DNA from 4 places in the Agaribacterium sp. ZY112 genome. Region 4 is predicted to be linked to each of the others. Evidence: predicted binding sites of a transcription regulator. Region 4 holds the regulator's gene; each other region holds the start of a gene.
The links. The regulator FliA, encoded in region 4, starts transcription of late flagellar genes. The targets are predictions, from matches to a motif close to TAAAGTTATNNNNNNNNCGGCCGATANCC.
Positions count from the first base shown of each region.

Region 1 (5,091 bases), 1.0 Mb from region 4:
ACTTAGCACATAAGCATCACCATCAAAAACAATCGATGCCGACACACCTTTATCTGCTGCATTAATTGCGTCACGCAAACCTTCTAAACTGTTATTTTCACTATCAATAACAACATCAAAGCTCTCTGCTTCAGTGTCTTGTGTAAAACTGGGGGTTAAGGGTGGCGTGCCCGATCTATCCCAAGCACCAAAATTAAAGCTTAACGTACCTTCGCCCACTTCAGCACTCGGGTCATTAAAGCCTGAAAAAGCTAAAGTATGTGACGAGGCCACACCTTCAACCGTAAACGCATACGAACCCGCTTGTACATCAGTATCAAGCTCAACAGGAACCAACGCCGTACTGTCTGTAAACGATGCACTTTTACTGAATAACGCTTCGGGATCGGATAAAGCATTAGCGGCATCTTTTAAGGTTGATAGCGCGCTAGTCAATAAACCAAAGTCAGAGATACGGCTTTCGGTGAGCTCAACCTTAGAATCAATACGCTGTTGAGGCGCCATGCGCTCGACTTCAACCAGCTGCTTAACTAGGTTTTGGCTATCAATACCGGAGCCTGCGCCAAGGCTTTGAATAATATTGTTGTCAATCATTAGCTAATCCGAAAAACAGGCCTTTTAGGCTACGTTGTCTAACACAGTCCATATGCACTCATTACGTTTATTACTTTTAAGTATCGCCTGATTCAAGCAGAGCTATAGGAACCATTGGTTTGCAAAACGGCAAAACTTATACCCTAATGACATTGAATACAGGGTTTGAACGACCTTTATATGCCGATCTACGACTCAAAAGTAAGAGTTTAAGAGTTCGTAAGAGACATATGCGATATTAATGCCAGCTACAGCAGGCACTAATATGAAAACAGTGGGGGAATTTGCGCCAACGACAAAAGGGACGTGGCTTACACCACGTCCCTGCTAGAGTAAGAGAACTGTTATTAACCGAGTGCGTTCAACAGGTGGACTTCTCCGTCTTGTTGCAAACGCCGAGCAATCTCTAAAAAGATATCCTCAGGTATTTGCCGGATTACATCTCCTGAATCACTATCAATCACTTTAATAACAGTGCGATCTAAGTCTTCATCCACGCTAAATTGAAGATCTCGCTGCACGCTTTGTACATAGTCATTCACCTTAGCAACCTGCTGTTTTAGGTCTGCTGGGTTTGGCGCTTTTGGCGCCTGTTCGGCCTCTGTCGTTTCGGCCTTATCACTTGCACTTAAGGGCTTGATCTCTTCGCTTGCGTTAACGTCCCCCTTAGATGAAGAAGAGGCCTGCGCAGCGTGTACCGCCGGCTGTGCGAGTCTTACTTCATTCATGGGTCACCTCTCTATGAAAAAGAGCCGGTGGATCAGCCACCAGCTTATTTCTCTCCAACGTTGCTTTAAGCTATTACTGCAGAAGCGAAAGCACTTGCTGAGGCCTAGCATTCGCTTGGGCCAGCATGGCTTGTGACGCCTGTTGCAATACCTGTGCACGACTTAAATTTGCAGTTTCAGCGGCGAAGTCTGCATCAACAATTCGAGAACGAGCAGCCGATGTTTTTTCGCTTACGTTACTTAAGTTTGAAACTGTAAAGTCGAGGCGGTTATTAACAGCACCGAGTTCTGAACGTGTTGTGCTGATTTGCTCTAGCGCCGTATCAATAACATCAATGGCAGATTGAGCACCGGCTTCGGTTGAGATATCAATATCAGAAACAGAATCTCCTGATGTTGCTGAGGTATTTGTTTCCACTAAATGCAAAGCCGTTAGTAATGCATCAGCACCAGTAGTTGTTCCAGCCTCGATACTGATAGCTGAGTTATCAACAGAATTAAGCTGAAGAACTTGAGCAGTCGCACCTGAAGCGACTACGCCTGTTTCTGGAGCCTTATCATTAATTGCAGCTATGATATCTGCAACTGCCGTCCCATCAGCAGCACCAATTTCAACACCATTGATAACAAGTTGGCCTTCCAAAAGGACGGTCGCATCTGCATCAAGAAGAGTCGCACTGCTACTCAAAATTCCGCCTTCAGCACGAGCGTTTATTCCAAGATCATCTGCATCCGTAGCATCCGCATACGCAACAGTAATTTCATTACCGTCAGTTGATGTTAGCGACAATTGAGCTTCTTGTACTGTAGCTGCACCGCCAGTACCCACTGCATCCTGCTCAGCTGTAGCCGCAGTTCCCACAGTAATTTGCGCGCCACTAGCACTTTCAATCACTAACTTACCACTATCACTTAAGCTTGCGGATATATCATCCCCACCTTTTTCATTAATAGCCGCGACCAACTCATCAAGATTACCAGTATCAGTAATAACAAGTGATGTAGCAGTACCATCTGCATTAACAGTATCAATCTCCATAGTGTCACCGCCGCGGAGGACACCGGTACCAACTGTTGCAGCTTCAAATCGTGTCGTTGCTGTAAAATCTACTCCAGACACACCGTCATTCAATACGGCAAGAAACTCATCGACATTGGTTGCAGCTTCTAAATCTGCGTCATCAATAGTTTGGCCATTTATTGTTACGTCATCGGCTAAAGTTATTCCTACTAAATCAACCGCAGAACCAACAATATCGCCGCCAGCACTTCCACCTAAACTATTTGCATCTAACTCTCCAATGCTAAAGGTAATAGTTTGATTTGCATTAGAACCAACCTGTAGTGCTACATCACCTTGCGAACCATCAAGAATATTCTGGCCATTAAACGAAGTGGTTTCAGCAATACGGTCAATCTCTGCAATTAACTGCTGTGATTCCGCATTGAGTGAGGCTCTATCTGTATCGGAATAAATTCCGTTGGCAGACTGAACAGATAGTTCTCGCATACGCTGAAGAATATTGGTTGTTTCGTCTAAAGCACCTTCAGCGGTTTGAATTAATGAGACACCGTCATTCGCATTTCGAATAGCCTGATCAAGGCCTCTAATAGCTGATGTTTGACGATTTGAAATTGCGAGACCCGCAGCATCATCTGCCGCTGAGTTGATACGCTTACCAGATGCTAAACGTTCACTCGCTTTATCTAGCTCACCACCTGATGACATCAGCTGGCGCTGAGCATTTAGTGACGCGATATTACTATTAACTACTAAAGGCATGATGAGCCTCCCAATGTAAGTCTGTCGAACGCCGATCTAATAAGACCGGTGAAGTTGAAAGGCGACCATAACAATCAACCCTTCCTGACTTAATCTTTCGGCACAGCGGGGAGGAACTTTAAAAGAAAATACAAATCAGCCCTAAGGCAATATAATGCATATAAAAAAACAAAGACTTACAAAATAAAAAACACTTTAGTTTTTCTCAAACGGGGTAAATAAATAAAGATAAAAATAAAACTATTAGAACAATCTATTATTAACCTACTAATTAATAGAATCATTTCATTTGATATAGTCATTTATAGAATAAGATGCTCTATATCTAGATGGGTATGATAAAAATATAAACTGATAGAACAGCACAATAGAAAAACATGCGTTGTACTGTTCTATCTATACTCACCTCAGGCTTGATTCTAGCCCTGCAGTAATTGCAACACTTGCTGAGGTTGAGCATTAGCCTGAGCCAACATGGCTTGTGACGCCTGCTGTAATACCTGAGCTCGACTCAACTCGGATGTCTCTGCTGCAAAATCGGCATCCATAATACGTGAGCGTGAAGCTTCAGTTTTCTCAACTACATTGAGTAGATTACCCATAGTGAACTCTAAACGGTTAGCAATCGCACCTAGCTGGGAGCGGGTATCATTAATCGTCTCCAGTGCCACATCGATAATGGCTAGGCTTTCTTGAGCACCATCGACTGTTGCGATTTGAATATCCGCGACAGAATTACCTTGCGTCGCCGAATTATTGGTTTCCAATAAGCCTGTAGTCGTAGCATTTGCTGCGCCAGTTAACTCAATTGTTATTTCAGTTCCATCAACGGAGTTTAAAGAAAGTACTCCATCTGCGGCAGTGCCACCAGCGGCTACCGTCGCCACAACCCCATGCTCTGCTGATTTCGCATTAATTTGAGTGACCAAATTAGCTATCGTATCAAATGCGTCCGTGCCAATAGCCGTAGCATCAATGCTAACGCCATTAATCATTACGTCGCCTTCAGCTAACGCAGATTCAGTACCATCTGCTACTTCAAGAGCAGTAATATCACCCACGGCAGTACGAGAGTTCACCCCAAGTTGAGTGGCATTAGGTGCTGCTGTCGCTCCATACGTAATCGTTACGCCATTACCATCATCAGACTTAAAGTCCAACGATGCTTGGTAAGCATTTGCCAAGGTTGCATCTGCTGAAGCGGTAATACCGGTATTAGCAACGGTTGCTGCGCCACCGTATTCAACACTAATGGCAGCCCCAGAAGAATGAGACATGACAAGTAAGCCCGCATCATTTAACTCAGCACTAACATTGCCACCAGTCACCTCTTCGATACGAGCAACTAGCTCTTCCATGCTTCCTGTATCGCCGATCTGGTAAGTATTAACCGTTCCATCGAGCTGATGGACAGTTAAATCCATAGTATCCGCACCACGTAATATGCCGGTACCTGCTGTTGCTGCGGTAATCTCAGTAAAGGCAGTAGTTGTAACTCCACTTACATTACTATTGAATAAATCTAATAGCTCTTCCATGTTTGTAGCAGAGGTAAGATCCCCCACATTCTGGCCATTGACTTCCATTGTTGTCGCAGCAGTGGCGCCAGTAATCAATGTAACGTTTGCAGGATCAACCCCCATTGTTGTACCCACGATATCCCCACCGGCATCCCCACCGAGCGTTTTAATGTCCATTGCTGGAATACTCATGGTAATAGTTTCATAAGCCTGTGAGCCGACTTGTAAATCAACCTCGCCTAAACTGCCATCTAATAAGAATTGGCCATTAAAAGAGGTCGACGTTGCAATACGATCCAGTTCGGCTTTTAGCTGCTGAACTTCAGCATCAAGGGTTTTTCTATCTGTATCCGAATAAATTCCGTTAGCAGATTGAATGGCCAGTTCTCGCATACGCTGCAAAATATTGGTTGTCGCATCCATAGCGCCTTCCGCGGTTTGGATCAGCGACACGCCATCATTCGCA
Region 1 covers NZ_CP166840.1:3,380,321-3,385,411, forward strand. Annotated here, with positions in the region: gene fliD (flagellar filament capping protein FliD) at 1-594, opposite strand, end outside; gene AB1S55_RS14680 (flagellar protein FlaG) at 942-1,322, opposite strand; gene AB1S55_RS14685 (flagellin) at 1,396-3,105, opposite strand; gene AB1S55_RS14690 (flagellin) at 3,525-5,091, opposite strand, start outside.
Region 1: the regulator FliA is predicted to act here: its motif matches at 3,198-3,226, upstream of AB1S55_RS14685 (flagellin).

Region 2 (5,091 bases), 1.4 Mb from region 4:
GCAGCGTACCATGGTAAGCCATTTGTTGTGAGAATGGTGTCAATACTAGCTTGATCCGTACTTTGTTTTACTAGTCCTTTACTGTTGTTGGGAATCTCGTCTAGAGACAGTCCTGAACCAAGAAGTGCTGTATATTCCCATAGCACTTCCGCTGCTTCATCAAAGACCTTTGGGGGATATTCGTTAGGAAATGTTGTAAGGTCAACACCTGCTGCTTTTACTTCGGCGGGGTCTCTGCTTCTTAGGGACTCTATCACTGCGGCAACTCTTAATTGTGCTAGTGAGTATTGCGATGGCTCAGCGATTGACCTGGCTTCGTATTGGTTTTCAGAGTGCCCTTTTATTCTTTTTTTTGCTTTTTTTAAGTGTTTGGTGAGGCTTTTCTGAGAGGTCTCTTTGGCTTTGATAAGTGCTTGCTCTACGAAATCTGCATATTTAGGGTTGCCAGATTCCGCAATATAGCGAGCCATATAGGCCAAAATTGAAAGCTGGCTTTCGTCTGAAGTATCTATGTAGGTCCATAATCTATCTGCCGCAGCTTGAAGGTACGGATCGTTATAATCGCCATCTCTGATTAATATTGTTGTGCTTTCTTTGGCTTGAAAGGGGCCCCCATAGCGTAGGGCAAGCTCAATACGGCTTAACCCTAAATAGCCTGTCATTTCTGACATGGTTGAGCGTGAGTTTTGATAGTCTTCGTCAGTGAATAAGCTTGATGAACAGGTGTTTTTACTCTGGTTATCAAAGTTTAAAACAAGGTGGTATTCCTTCTTTTCAGTCAATGTTTTCGAAGAGTAGGTAAAGCACTCATTAACATATACCCCATCACGAGTATAAATGAGGCCTTTTATTTGATAGTTTTTCCCTGCCTTTAGGTAAGTGCTAGTGTATGGCTTTTGCCACTTTTTCTTGTTTTTTAGGGCGATTTCTTTGATTAGTCCTGGCAGTTTGTTGCTATTTTTTAAGAATGCTTCTTCGGGCATATCATCTAGGCCTGAATACACCCATATCTGTTGCTTGATCTTTAGTGAGCTAAGCCAGTTGTTTGCAACAAGAGCGCCATGAATATTTAGCTTAACCATGTTGCCAGATTCATCTTGGGGCGTAGCTAGAGAGAGGGAGGAGGCTATTAATAAGAATGTAGCTATTAAGTATGTGCGCATTGTTGATTGGGGGCCTTTGTTTTTTGTGACTAATGTAAATCACCCTATTGGATCAATCTGTGCGTGGTTTGTATAGGTTTAGGTCAAAATCTAATGTTATCTCTAGATTCTGTTTTTTAAGTAAGGCTTGTTTTTTCTCCTCCGAACAGCTCCAGTAGTACGGAGTCATGGTGAGCAAGTCTAAGGCTTGCTCACCATTTACACTTATTTTATAACCGATTTGCTTTTGCTCAAGTAGTTCAAAAGTATCGTTTAAGGCTAGTCCCATTCCTTTATGCTCTTGCACGGTGTTATAGACTTGCGCGGCTAATTGTTTTAAATGCAAAGGGCCTGGGCCTGCCGTTAGAAGAAGGCCGTTGGTTTTTAATATACGTGCGCACTCTTGTTCATCCAAGGGTGAAAAAACACTAAGAGCGATATCAAAGTCATTGTCAAAATAGGGTAGGGAATAGGCACTGGCAACGCTAATATGGGCGTTTGGTAATTGTTTGGCGCTTAATCGAGCCCCGCTTTTAGCGATATCTATGCCGTGCAAGCTGGCGTCAGTAAATGTATTTTGCAGTTGTTCTAAATAATATGCTTCACCACAGCCAATATCGATAATGCGATTGATCTTCTCACTACGGTGTTTTTTTAATAATTCTTGTTGTGCACCTGCAAAGTTTTGGTAGAAGCCACTTTGTAAAAAGCGGCGGCGACTTTGCATCATCGCTGGGCTGTCGCCAGGGCTTTTACTTTTTTTATTTTGTACAGGCAACAGGTTTACGTAGCCTTCTTTGGCAATGTCAAAGCAGTGATTGTTATCACAGCGAAAGCTTCTGTCTTGTAGGCTTAAAGTCTGTTGGCAGAGGGGGCAGCGGTAATTCATAAGTAAGTATGCAGCTTAGGTGCTTAAACGGCGTTTGTTTTAAATGATACGCGAGTAGCGGGGTTTCGTATCGCTGCTTTTTTTAATGTAGTTATCAAATAGTTTGCATACGCTACGCGCTAGTAAACGGCCTCGATCGAGTATCTTTAGCTCTTTTGTGTTGAACTCGATCAGGCCATCCTTAGCTAGCTCTGTAAGTGGAGCACAGGCGTCTTCGAAGTAGGTACTAAATTCAATGTTGTATTTGTCTTTAAGTTCAGAGAAATTTAAGTAGTTATTGCACAGTAAACTGCTGATAACGTCACGTCGAATGACATCGTCTTGGTTTAAGTCATAGCCGCGCTCTATAGGAAGTGTATCCTGATCTAGGGCTTGGTAATATTGCTCGAGCTTCTTAACGTTTTGGCTGTAGTGTTCGGCCAGTGAGCTGATCGCGCTTAAACCAAAGGCATGCAATACACCATTGTTGTGAGTGGCATAACCTTGGAAATTGCGTTGCATGCTGCCGTTTTGCTGCGCGATGCTTAATTCATCGTCCTCTTTGGCAAAATGATCCATGCCGATATAGCGATAGCCATTAGCGCAAAGTTTAGAAATACTGTTATGTAGAATGTCGAGCTTTTCTTGAGGTTCTGGTAGCTCATTAGCATTGATTTGTTTTTGTGTTTTAAACAGGTGTGGCATATGAGCGTAGTTAAACAAGCTTAAGCGATCGGGGTCGAGTTCAATAATGTCGTTTAAGGTCTGCTGAAAGCTTTCTCTGCTTTGCAGGGGCAGGCCGTAGATAAGATCAACTGAAACGCTGTTGAATGCTAACTCGCGCGCTTCTTTCATTAAACTACTTACTTCTTCTTTGCTGTTAAAGCGATTAACTGCTTTTTGAACTTGTGGGTCGAAATCTTGTATGCCTAGGCTTAAGCGGTTAAAACCGAGTTTTTTTAAATTGTGTAGGCGCTGCTTGTTCATTCCTTGGGGGTGGATTTCGATGGAGCACTCAAAATTGTCATCTGCAAAGCTAAAAGCGCTGCGTAGCTCCTGCATAATGTCGCCAAGTTGCTCATCACTGAGATACGTCGGTGTGCCACCACCAAAATGTATTTGCTCGACAAGTGACTCTTTATTTATGTGTTGGGCTTTGAGCTGTATTTCTTTCTTTAAATATTCAAGGTAGGTATCCGCGTGGCTGTGGTTGGCGGTAATGATTTTGCTGCAACCACAGTAATAACAAACGGTATCACAGAAGGGGATGTGCAGGTATAGAGATATGCGCTGGCTACGGTCTTGAATGCGTTCTACGGCATGTTGCCAGTCTGTTTGTTTGTAATTACTTTCAAATTGCGGAGCTGTTGGGTAGGAGGTATAGCGTGGCCCAGTCAGGTCGTACTTTCTAATTAACTCGATATCCCAGTACATTTCGGTCGCTGAGTTGTGTTCGCTCATCTCTTTTGCCCCTATTTACCCTTAGCGTTCGGCTTTTGCCTGTTATTGCGCCATCTCAATTACGCAGGCGGCGATACCATTCACATTGCGCAGGCGGCGATACTATCAGTTTTTATTGGTTTTGCAGTCTTTGTTCTATTTTAAGTGCGTGAGTTTGATAAGGCTCAGGGCTTTAGGGGCTTTCTTGTTCTTATGTTTTTGTTTATGGCATAAGAAAACACCTATTCATAGATCGATGTTCTTGAAGTTGTGGCTGTTTTTGCCGATGCCTCTTAGCAGACCATTTTAGCAAGCACTAAGCAATCAAGGAGAACCTTATGTCTAGCCCCTCACTGCATACTTCCGTTCAGGCACATCGTTTACAACAAAGTTATTATCAGCTTAAGACAGAAAGAGCAGCTGAGCACAGTGGTGAGCAAGAGCAGCCGAATAAGGCGGAAAGTGCTGACACGGCTAAACCTGTGGCTTATGAAGTGCCTAAGGCGGAGAAAGGTCTTGCTGGGCGAACCGATGCTGCCAATACGATATTGGGGTTTATTGCAGGGCGTTTGCACTTGGATCAGGCCGAGGGTGCAACTAAAGAGCAGTTAGAGTCTCGTCTGCAGGCAGGTTTAGATGGTTTTGTTGAAGGCTTTTCTCAGGCTTATGAGCAGTTAAGTGCTTTGGCTATGCTGTATCCAGAGGTGGAAGACGCGATTGAAAAGACGTATAGCGATGTGCTTAATGGCATTGATGGCCTTGCTGAAGAGCTCGGTGTTGAGTCTCCTGTGATGGAGTCTTATAGAACTGATCAGCAGGAGCGTAGGCAGTTATTTAATGCTTCGCAGGCGGCTTCGAGTTCATCAGTTACTAAAGCTTCGTCTGTGGATGTAGCAAAGAGCGCTGCTGAACAACAAGCTCTGAGCGAGGCAGATAACCTTAGGTCTTTAATCGATGCTTCAAGTTATGATTATCGCGCCCATGAAACCCGTAGCTTTAATTTCCAGTTGAAAACGGCTGACGGTGATAGCGTCACTATTCGGGCTGCTTATTCAGCGAGCTCGGTTTTGGAGGGGCAGCGAGTACAGCACGCCACCGGTTCTGATTCTGAGCTTCAGGCTTCTTTTTATGCAAGCGCTGGTTTCTACCTTGATATAGAAGGGGAGCTCGATGAATCCGAGCTTGCTGCAATAGAGGATTTGCTAACTCAGGTAAGAGAGGTCAGTGGTTTGTTTTTTAGTGGTGATATTCAAAGTGCTTTTGAGCACGCCACAGAACTGGGTTTTAACAGTGATGAAATCAGTCGTTTTTCTCTGCAATTACGTTACGAGCGCTCAGAGCAATATCAAGCCTCTTATGCGGCTCAGCCGGCTCGTGCGGCAGCCACAGGTGAGAGTTTTGATAAGCAGGATCAGCAATTGATGAGCTTGGCACGTTTTGTTCAAGCCTTAGAGGATATGAGGCAGCGCGCAGATGAGTCAGGCCTTTTGTCTTTACCGGGAGTGGCTCGTGGGCAAACTGAAGGCAAAGACAGTATTGATAAAGTACCTAATGCTGTTGAGACAATGTCTAAGCTTTTAGATAGCTTACAGAGCTTAGCGGGTTCTTAAAGTTCTATTATCTCTTGTGGGCTAAGTAAGC
Region 2 covers NZ_CP166840.1:3,739,329-3,744,419, reverse strand. Annotated here, with positions in the region: gene AB1S55_RS16210 (hypothetical protein) at 1-1,163, opposite strand, end outside; gene rlmA (23S rRNA (guanine(745)-N(1))-methyltransferase) at 1,216-2,031, opposite strand; gene hemN (oxygen-independent coproporphyrinogen III oxidase) at 2,071-3,471, opposite strand; gene AB1S55_RS16195 (DUF5610 domain-containing protein) at 3,789-5,060, shown strand; gene AB1S55_RS16190 (TrmH family RNA methyltransferase) at 5,082-5,091, opposite strand, start outside.
Region 2: the regulator FliA is predicted to act here: its motif matches at 3,714-3,742, upstream of AB1S55_RS16195 (DUF5610 domain-containing protein).

Region 3 (5,091 bases), 1.2 Mb from region 4:
GTGAGCTTAAACGGAGTTAAAAAAGGCGAGGCGACATCGGTGGCAATCATCGATGTGTTTTCGGGTAAGAAGCGCTGTAGCGGTTCGGCAACAAACTCGTATATCTCATTGGCAAAGCTAAACAAGCCTAGAAAAATTAATAGGACGGCGACTAGAGCTCTTAGTAGACAAGATCGCAGTTCAAGCAGGTGTTCAACGAGGGGTTGGCCCTTGTCGTCATCTGGCATGCTTTGGTTGTTGGTCATGGGCGTCTAAAATGGTCGGGATTGGCGTTGGCTTCGCTTAAAGGATCGTTGTAATCGTCCTCTTCAGCCTCATCGTGTTCAGCGTTTTCAGGTTCAAGCCCAAGTTCAGCGTCAGCATTGGGGTCTTGATCGTGAGCGACTTGCTCATCAATACTGTCTTCTATGCGTTTGATTTCCGCTTGTAGGCTTGCATCAACCTCTTTGATTTGCTGATTGAAATCGTCAGTACCGAGATCCAATGATTTCAGAGAGGCCATAACTTGTTCGTTGTGCAATTCGCGGCGGATCTCATCCATGCCCAGCTGCTGCTCAAAGTCGGCACGGGTATTGTTGAGCGCACGCTTGATCCGCCCAATCCATAAGGCACCTGTGCGCAAGGTCTCTGGCAGGCGTTCAGGCCCAATAATTAGCAGGCCGACAACGATAACGACCAGCAGCTCCCAAAAGCTCATTACTTACTTTCTTCTTTGCTTTCTTCCTTTTTAGCTGTGCTTTCGCTGGTGTCAGCACTGCAGGTCTTTTGCTCCTCAACCTTTTTGGTTTCGGCTTCATCGTCGACAACTGCTTTTTTAAAGCCCTTAATGGCGCCACCTAAGTCGCCACCTAGGTTGCGTAGCTTCTTTGTTCCAAATAGCAGTAATACGATTACGAGAATAATAAGTAGTGAAGGGATGCTAATGCCGCCTAAACCCATGGTAGTACCTTCTTAATTTGTGGTCGTTGTTATTTCTGTGTATTGCGTGAGGCCTTTTCAACCAGGCCACTTAAATCAAAGCGACGGCTTAGTTCATCAAGCACGTCTTGGGTGTTGCAGTCTAAATGCGACAACATGACCATTGAATGAAACCATAAGTCGGCACATTCACTTATTACTAGTTCTTTGTTGTCGGTATTTTCGGCGTCTTTAGCAGCGATGATTGCTTCTGTCGCTTCTTCACCTACTTTTTCGAGTATTTTGTTAAGTCCTTTGCTGTGTAACTGCGCGACATAAGATGTGTCGGCATCAGCGTTGTCTTTACGCTCGGCTAGTACGGCGTCTAGTGCGTTTAACACGTCACTCATGAATAAATATCCTTCGGGTCCTTAATGACATCTTCACAGATCTGCCACTGTCCGTCGACTAAAGTGCGATAAAAGCAGCTTTCACGGCCAGTATGGCAAGCAATACCACCTTGTTGTTCGACTTTTAAGACGATGACATCCGCATCACAATCAAGCTGTATGCTCTTTACTAGCTGACTATGGCCAGAGCTTTCACCTTTACGCCAGAGTGCTTGGCGTGAACGTGACCAATAGGTGGCAACCATGTTGTCAGCGGTAAGCTGCAGAGATTCACGGTTCATCCATGCCATCATCAAGATTTTTCCGGTTTGGGCATCTTGAGCGATGGCAGGGCAAAGACCTTCATTGGTCCATTTAATTTGGTCGAGAAAATTACTCACAAAAAGCTCCGAGCTAAAGTGCCACAGTTTAGCGGAAAAACAACATTAACTTAGCTGACTGTGGCTCATATTTGATTTATTCGGGATCGAAGTCGTTTAGTACAAGCTGGCCATTTTGTTCGAGTAAGACTTGTACTTTTTGCTCTGCGTCAGTGAGTGCTTGCTGACAGTCTCGGCTCATCTTAATGCCTTTTTCGAACTGACTAAGTGCTTGCTCAAGGCTAAGTTCACCACTCTCTAGAGAATCAATAAGCGCTTCGAGTTCGCTTAAGTTCTGTTCGAAATTTTTGATCGATGCTTTTTTACTCACGTGCGCCTCCTGAATGGGCTCGAACAATATCGAAGCTCTTAGGAGGGGTCAATGGCCTCAAGTAGATAGCTTGCAGGTCGATAGCTAAAAGGGGCTTGTAAATAGGTGTATGAAGCGGGGCAGCTTTATAACCAAGTGCTATTTCTTGACTAGACTACAAACAGGACTTTCAAATCCTGACATAGGAGTAAAAAGTGGATTTAGCAACGATTGTGGGGATTATCGGCGCCTTGGCGCTGATTGTCGTGTCGATGCTGCTTGCTGGGGATCTGGGCATGTTTGTGAATGCACCATCTCTGGTGATTGTATTCGGGGGCTCGATCTTTGCTGTTATGGCGAAGTTTGGTTTGGGCCAGTTTTTGGGTGCAGCCAAAGTAGCAGGTAAAAGCTTCTCAAATAAAATGCCTGATGTGTTTGAACTGATTGATGAAATCGTGGCCTTGGCTGATGAGGCTCGCAAGGGTGGGCTGTTATCACTTGAGGGCAAGGAGGTCAGCAGTGACTTTCTGCAGCGAGGCATTCAGCTGCTAGTGGATGGGCACGACCCAGATGTGGTTAAGGCAACGTTGGGCAAAGATAAAATTCAAGCCGTAGAACGCCATAACGTAGGTTCACAGATTTTTATGTCCTTGGCGGATATGGCTCCTGCTATGGGCATGATTGGCACCTTGATTGGTCTGGTCGCGATGCTGGCTAATATGGATGATCCTAAGTCAATTGGCCCAGCGATGGCGGTGGCACTATTAACCACTCTTTATGGTGCTGTGGTTGCGAATGCTATTTGTGCGCCTATTGGTGAAAAACTTAAGCTGCGAGCAGCTGAAGAGGCCATGACCAAAAGCTTGGTTATAGATGCTTTATTGGCTATTCAGGCTGGACAAAACCCGCGTGTGATTGACGGTATCTTAAGAACCTACTTGCCAGAGGGTAAGCGAGTGGCTGAAGGCGGCGAATAGCAGTGAGCGACGAAGACGACGAACAAGGCTGCGAATGCGAACCCGGGCTGCCCGCCTGGATGGGCACCTTTGCAGATTTAATGTCGCTGCTGATGTGTTTTTTTGTTTTGTTGCTTTCATTTTCTGAAATGGATGCAATGAAATTTAAGCGCCTAGCAGGCTCGATGGCTCAAGCCTTTGGGGTGCAGAATAAATTAAACGTCACTGATATTCCTAAGGGCACGAGCATTATTGCGCAAGAATTTAGTCCTGGCCGGCCCGAGCCGACACCTATAAATGAAATATGGCAAAAAACGGACGATCTGACCGAAATGTCTTTAGAGGTAGAGTGCTCGGAGGAATACTCGATTGAGCAAGGTGATGAGGCGCTTGAAGGTGGTGTTAAGGTTGAAGTTAAGCAGAAGCTTGAAGATTTACTAGAGAGTACTCGCAAAGATGCCTACGAGTTGGCTGACGCACTGGAAGAGCAGATTGTTGCGGGTCAAGTTGAATTAGAAACGCGTGGCCGCTTAATTATTATTCGTATTCGAGAGAAAGGCAGCTTTATTTCAGGCTCTGCCGAAATGGCTCCAGCGTATAAAGATGTTATGCGTGAAGTGAAAGCAGTCTTGGCACTTAAAAAAGGAAAGATAGAGGTTCAGGGGCACTCCGATGATATACCCATACGCACATCGCGTTTTCGATCCAACTGGGAGCTAAGTTCTTCGCGAGCAGTTTCGGTTGCGCATGAGTTAATGTTAGGTGGTGAGGTGGACAGCCGTCGTTTTCAAATAAGCGGCTACGCCGATACTTTACCTCTGGTCAAAAATGACAGCGCAGAAAATCGTGCTCGTAACCGTCGTGTTGAAATATTGATTAAACAAGGTTTAGAGGATGAGCTCGAGGAAGAAGACATTAAGCTGCTGAAAGAAGATAAAGAGGGGCAAGATATCCTCAGAGAGTTAAATTTAGACCCTGAATATTTGTTTGACCTTGAGCCTGATGAAATCTTCTAAGGAGAAGCACTATGAAAGAAAGTGAACGGCGTCGTTATTTCCGGATTAATGATACTGTAGGGCTTACAATATTAAGCTTGAATGGCAAAGAGCTTCTGGGCGCAGAATCGGTGTTTTCAATGAACCCTCTTCAGTTAATTAATGAAGGGGATAATGAGTTAGAGGAGCTGGTTTCATTACTCAAAGATAAGCAACCCGAGGTTAGTCGTGCGCTTTCATTAATGAATCAAAAACTCGAGCGTGTTGCTAATTTACTGGCTTTAGAGAGTAATCTTCTTGAGCATTTCTCAGAGCGTATACAAGAAGTTAATATTAGCGCATGTGGTTTGGCTTTTACTCATCATGAGTTACTGCTAAACAATACTATGCTTGATCTCCAGTTAACACTTTATCCCGATGAGCTAAAAATACGCAGTAGGGCCAAAGTTGTTCGCTGTGAAAAAAACGAGCATGAACTCTGGCGTTGTCGAGTTGATTTTATTGGTATGAGCGAAGAGGATCAAGAGCGCTTGATTCGGCATATAGTGCAAAATCAAAGTTCGATGCTTAAAGATAGAGCATCTCATAAGAACGAAAAAAATTAGTGCTTATCTTGCTGTTTTTGTATCGAGCTAGATATTGTACTCATACTTTACATGGAGGCCGCAATAAATTTATTTTGCTTATCGCTAAATAGTCTCAAACTCCCATCTTTTCTCTGTTTTTATAATTATTTATTACTTGCCTCTTTAGGTCATATTAATGAAATATAAGGCAGTGCAATATTGCTTGACTAAAAAATAGTTTGTTGTCATATTTAATTTAACGACGATGGAATGGAGGGTGCTACCTTCAACTACCTAAGCCATGTACAAGGGCGGGTTTCGGTCGCTGTGACTCTGCTTAAAAGTTTGAGTGGTCACGACCCGGAATTACCAAGCTTTAGCAGTCGCCCAATATCGAATACGCCGCAGTTCACCTGCAGGGCTCAACAGAACTCTCTCCCCCTAAAGAAAATCAAAAATTCTTTTCCGCCTCACCGGCCCTCTTCAACTAATTACTTATGTGCTTGTAGCCGTCGCCCTAGAGGGCGCTTTGAGCCTAGTATTACTGTGCTTAAAAAACGCTGGTCGCAATAGGAGTATTTATGGAAGCAAAAATACT
Region 3 covers NZ_CP166840.1:1,147,015-1,152,105, forward strand. Annotated here, with positions in the region: gene tatC (twin-arginine translocase subunit TatC) at 1-245, opposite strand, end outside; gene tatB (Sec-independent protein translocase protein TatB) at 242-697, opposite strand; gene tatA (twin-arginine translocase TatA/TatE family subunit) at 697-939, opposite strand; gene AB1S55_RS05125 (phosphoribosyl-ATP diphosphatase) at 969-1,307, opposite strand; gene hisI (phosphoribosyl-AMP cyclohydrolase) at 1,304-1,687, opposite strand; gene AB1S55_RS05135 (exodeoxyribonuclease VII small subunit) at 1,764-1,997, opposite strand; gene pomA (flagellar motor protein PomA) at 2,192-2,953, shown strand; gene AB1S55_RS05145 (flagellar motor protein MotB) at 2,956-3,948, shown strand; gene AB1S55_RS05150 (PilZ domain-containing protein) at 3,960-4,532, shown strand; gene AB1S55_RS05155 (HNH endonuclease) at 5,075-5,091, shown strand, end outside.
Region 3: the regulator FliA is predicted to act here: its motif matches at 2,055-2,083, upstream of pomA (flagellar motor protein PomA).

Region 4 (5,091 bases):
AGCTCACGCTCAACGTCAGTGACTAAATCAATCACTTTCTTAAGCGCCTGCCCAGTCAAGTCCTGAAAACCTTGTTCAAGAATAATATCCTGCAAGCTCTTATTCAGTTGCTCGGTGCCGTCCCCCATTTGAATAAGAAATTCGTCAATTCGTTGCGCTAACTTTTTAAATTCAGCTTTTGTCATTTCGCGACGCATAAGTTTGTCCCAGTCATCACGAAGTCGCTGTGCTTCTTGACCAAGATTCATCGCAATAGGGGCCACAGCCTCAACCTTGTCCATGGTTTTATCGGCGGCCGCTTGCGTTAAACTTAAGACATAGTGCAGCCTGTCAGAGGCATCACTAATTTCTGAGTTTTTGATTTCAGGGGGCGTTTGAGTGATATCTGCGTCAACGTTGAAATTAACAATGGCCGTATGTAAAGCCCGAGTTAGCTGCCCAACTGATTTAAATATATGTTGATCACGAGCTTCTATTAACTCGTGAATAATTACGGATGCGCTTTCATATTCATCATTCTGCAGAACCTCGACAAGCTGTTTAGCTGAGTCCTGAAGTTTGGCAATAAATTGTCCGTCATCCTGCATGGGAGATGCATTTGCCATAGAGGCTCCTAGGCCTTAACCGTTTACACGCTCAAAGATTTTATCGATCTTTTCTTTTAGCACTTGTGCAGTAAATGGTTTCACTACGTAACCGTTAACACCTGCTTGAGCAGCTTCAATAATTTGATCTCGTTTTGCTTCTGCTGTGACCATCAATACTGGTAGAGAAACCAGTTTCGCATCGGCTCGAACTTCTTTTAAAAGTTCTATGCCCGTCATGCCTGGCATATTCCAGTCGGTCACAAGAAAATCAAAATCACCACTGCGTAACATGGGCAACGCGGTCGAACCATCATCGGCTTCCTGAGTATTGGTAAACCCCAAGTCGCGAAGCAGGTTTTTAATAATGCGTCGCATCGTCGAAAAGTCATCGACGATCAGGATTTTCATATTTTTGTCCAATTCCGCCTCCTAATTAAAACGGCTTGTTGTTACTCCTTTAAAAGCGAGTTAATTCTTATCTCACATATCGAGAGTTAAGTACAAGCCCATTGAGATCAAGTAGCTACAAAGATTTCGTTGTAGTTCTACTTCCACTCCCTCTCAGATTTAAAGTCTAGTCGTTCGTGAGCAGTCATCCAGTTTTTAGACCATTTGAGCTCAACTACCAGTCTTTTAATCTCGATTTCAGCCTCGCAGCAGCCTGACTATGAATTTGGCTAACGCGACTTTCGCTCACACCAAGTACTAGCCCGATTTCTTTTAAATTGAGCTCGTCGCTGTAATACAAAGACAAGACCAATTGTTCTTTTTCAGACAAGCGCTTAATTTGTGTGGCCACGGCGTGACGCAGTGCAGCAGCACCCACCTCTCTCTCTGGCTGTTCAGAACGAGGGTCATTTAAGGTCGCAGGGCCATGCTCATCATTCCCCTCTAAACTCTCCTCAAGGCTCACTAAACGCGATACCGTACAGTCGCGAGTCATGCTGTAGTATTCGTCAATATCGATATTAAGCTCTGCTGCTACTTCTGTATCACGAGCATCGCGGCCAAGGCGCTTTTCAACCCGAGTAATCGCTTCGGTAATTTCGCGCTTATTGCGGTGCACCGAGCGTGGCACCCAATCGCCTCGGCGCATTTCATCGACAATGGCGCCTCGAATACGTATCCCTGCGTATGTTTCGAAACTCGCGCCTTTGCTGTCATCGTATTTTTCAGAGGCTTCAAGTAAGCCCAACATGCCACTTTGAATGAGATCTTCAAGCTGTACAGAACTGGGCATCCTTGCTTTTATATGCAAGGCAATACGCTTAACAAGGTACGCGTATTGTTCAGCTTTATGCTGCCCATATTGCTGCTCATACATAGTGTGCGTGTTCCCCCCGTGAACTCTAGCTCTGTTCAGCACCTATAGGGCTAAACCACAGATTGTGCATTAGCGCTTTTTAAGAGACGCTCGATAAAGAACTCTAAATGGCCACTAGGGCCGTGAGGTAAAGGCCACTGATCGACCTTCTGGGCAATGTCACGTAATGCACTTGCGGCTTTACTACTTGGCGCAGCTTCCAATAAGGGCTTGCGACTCTGCACGGCTTTGCGCACTTGCTCATCAAAAGGCACGTGACCTAAATAACTCAAGGTTGCATCTAAAAAGCGCTCGCATACGGTATTTAACTTACCAAATAACAAACGCCCTTCTTTAGCGCTGCGAGTCATGTTGGCAATAACTCGAAAGCGGTTCACTCCGTGCTCAGTATTGAGTAGTTTCATCAAGGCATAGGCATCCGTAATAGAAGAAGGCTCATCACAAACAACCACAATGACATCCTGAGAAGCGCGAACAAAATTCACGACCATGTCACTAATACCTGCTGCGGTATCAACAACCAATACATCTAATTGGTCACTTATTTCACTAAAGGCGTGAATTAATGCAGCATGTTCATGGCTGCCAAGCTGCACAAGCTGCTGAACACCGGAGCTTGCAGGAACCACTTTGATACCTGCAGGCCCGTTCACCATGACTTCTCGTAGAGTACGAGAACCATCGAGCACATCAGCAATACTGTATTGAACATTCAGCCCCAATAAGACATCGACATTTGCCAAGCCCAAATCTGCATCCATCAATACGACACGTCGTCGCATTTCTGCCAGAGCAACACTTAGATTAACGGAGACATTGGTTTTACCAACACCACCTTTGCCACCGGTTACGGCAATAACTCTGACTGGATGATTAGAACTCATATAGGCGCACTCACGTTTTATATATTCAATGTAGCAAAGGCGCCGCTAAGCGTCGGCCTAAAGTCACTTTAGTTTGCAAACTGGGTCTCTAGTTGAGCCACTTTTGCTAGCTGAACGGCACTACTCACTAGGTCATTGCGATTCGCTTTAAGGATGTCTTGCGGAATGCGTTGACCGTTGGTGATATAAGCCAAAGGAACTTTAGTTTGCCAAAGCACCCCAATGGCCTCACCTAAGCTACAAGCTTCATCAAGCTTGCTAAGCACGCAGGCATCGCGTCCTTTTTTAGGTTTATAGGCATGGATACTCGCCTTCAGATGCTGGCTTTGGCTCAGAGTCGACATGACTAACAATCGTCTTACTTGTGGACACTGATCCAACTGTGCAAGTTGCTCGTTAAGTTGAGTATCCCCGTGGCGAAAGCCTGCAGTATCAATTAATACAAGGGGAAACTCTCTTAACTCAGCCAAAATACTTAACAGGCTGCTGCGTACCGATACCACTTTTAACGGCGCGCCAAGAATATTAGACAGCGAGCGAAGCTGTTCAACGGCACCAACGCGATGACTGTCCATCGTCACTAAGGCAACTTTACCGGCACCATGGCGCATAGTGTAGGCCGCCGCTAACTTCGCAAGCGTGGTGCTTTTACCAACTCCGGTTGGGCCCACAAAAGCATAACAACCACCGCGCTCTACATCTAAATCATCGGCCTGACTAATGCCTTTCGCCAAGCTAGCCAAGCTTTGTTTCCATGTGTCGTGCAAGCGCAAACTATGAGACACAGCCATATTTAACTCATTGATAATGGCTTCACTTAAACCAAGGCGCTGTAATTGCCCATGAACCTTACTGCGTGAATTGGAACTGGCTTCATCCACTGCGCCATAGTCTTGGTTAGAAACAGAACTGGCGGCTGATGTTGCGGCCCAACTCTGCTGCTCTAATAATAAACGTAAGTCCGCAATTTCATCACGTAAGCCTGCAAGCTTTTGCTCTTGCACTAAATCTTCAGACCATGCTTCAGGGCGTCGGACTGAGCGCTCGGGCGCCGGCTCCTGCACCGGCTCGGGCTTTTTTACTTTGACTGGTCTTTGCTCTGACTCTTCAGCTTCCATGGCTGCTTTTTTTGCTGCCATCATTTTTTCTCGTGCACGCTCAATTTCAGCGGCAAGATCATTTTTATCAATAGTTGAGACGTCGTTAATTTCCAACTTACTATCATAGCTAGCAGCGGCTTGCTCTATGCCCGCCTGGCTTTGCCAGCTAGCATCACTGCTCATTGCATGATCGAGGTCGCTGTCAAACTTCTGACCAAAGTCTTGTCTCTCATGAACACCTCGGGTGTGATAGTCGCGCTCAAGAGAGGTGATAATTTCAACGCCTCCTTTCACCTGCTGACTTTTAAGAATAACGGCCTCGGGCCCTAATTCCTCACGTACTAAAGCCAGCGCCTGCCCCATCGTGGGCGCTACAAAGCGTTTTACTTCGGCATTTTGACTCGACATTTTTTCACCTACTTTGGTTTAGCCCTACTGGACCAGTTCCTCGCCAACCGTCGCCTCTATGGTTAGCTGCTTACTGTCTGGGACTTCGTTGTATGCCAATACACGCATATCTGGAATACTGATTCGGGCAAAGCGTGACATCATGCTTCTAAGCGGTGACGCCACTAATAAAATCAGAGGTTTTCCTTGGGCCTCGACCCGCCTCGCCGTATCTCGTAAAGACTGATTTAACCGCTCTGCCAATTGTGGCTCTATAAACGCCGCATCTTCAGCGCCAGATTTTTGTGCTTGTTGTATGGTCTGTAGCAACAACTGTTCCAGCCGTGGGGCCAGAGTGATCACAGGCACATCAACTTCAGCCCCCACTATGCTTTGCACTATTTGCCGCGCTAAAGCAGATCTCACTTCAGCGGCCATCGCTTCTGTACTCATTTGTTTACTACCACGACTAGCTAAAGTCTCAGCAATACTACGCATATCGCGAATAGAAACCTTCTCCTCTAAAAGAGCCTGTAAAACTTTACGTAACTGATTGATACCTATGGTATTTGGCACTAATTCTTCAACGAGCTTAGGCGATTTTTCCGCAAGCAGATCTAGCCATTTCTGCACATCTTCATGACCGATCAACTCGTGAGAATGGCTCTGCATAATCTGATTCAAGTGCGTTGCCACCACTGTGGCAGGGTCCACAACGGTATAACCAAGACTCTGAGCTTGATCTTGCTGGCTGTCATCAATCCACACTGCCTGTAAACCAAAAGCAGGATCTTTTGTTTGTGTTCCTT
Region 4 covers NZ_CP166840.1:2,371,250-2,376,340, reverse strand. Annotated here, with positions in the region: gene AB1S55_RS10325 (protein phosphatase CheZ) at 1-605, opposite strand, end outside; gene cheY (chemotaxis response regulator CheY) at 621-1,007, opposite strand; gene AB1S55_RS10315 (RNA polymerase sigma factor FliA) at 1,210-1,911, opposite strand; gene AB1S55_RS10310 (MinD/ParA family protein) at 1,962-2,795, opposite strand; gene flhF (flagellar biosynthesis protein FlhF) at 2,864-4,303, opposite strand; gene flhA (flagellar biosynthesis protein FlhA) at 4,328-5,091, opposite strand, start outside.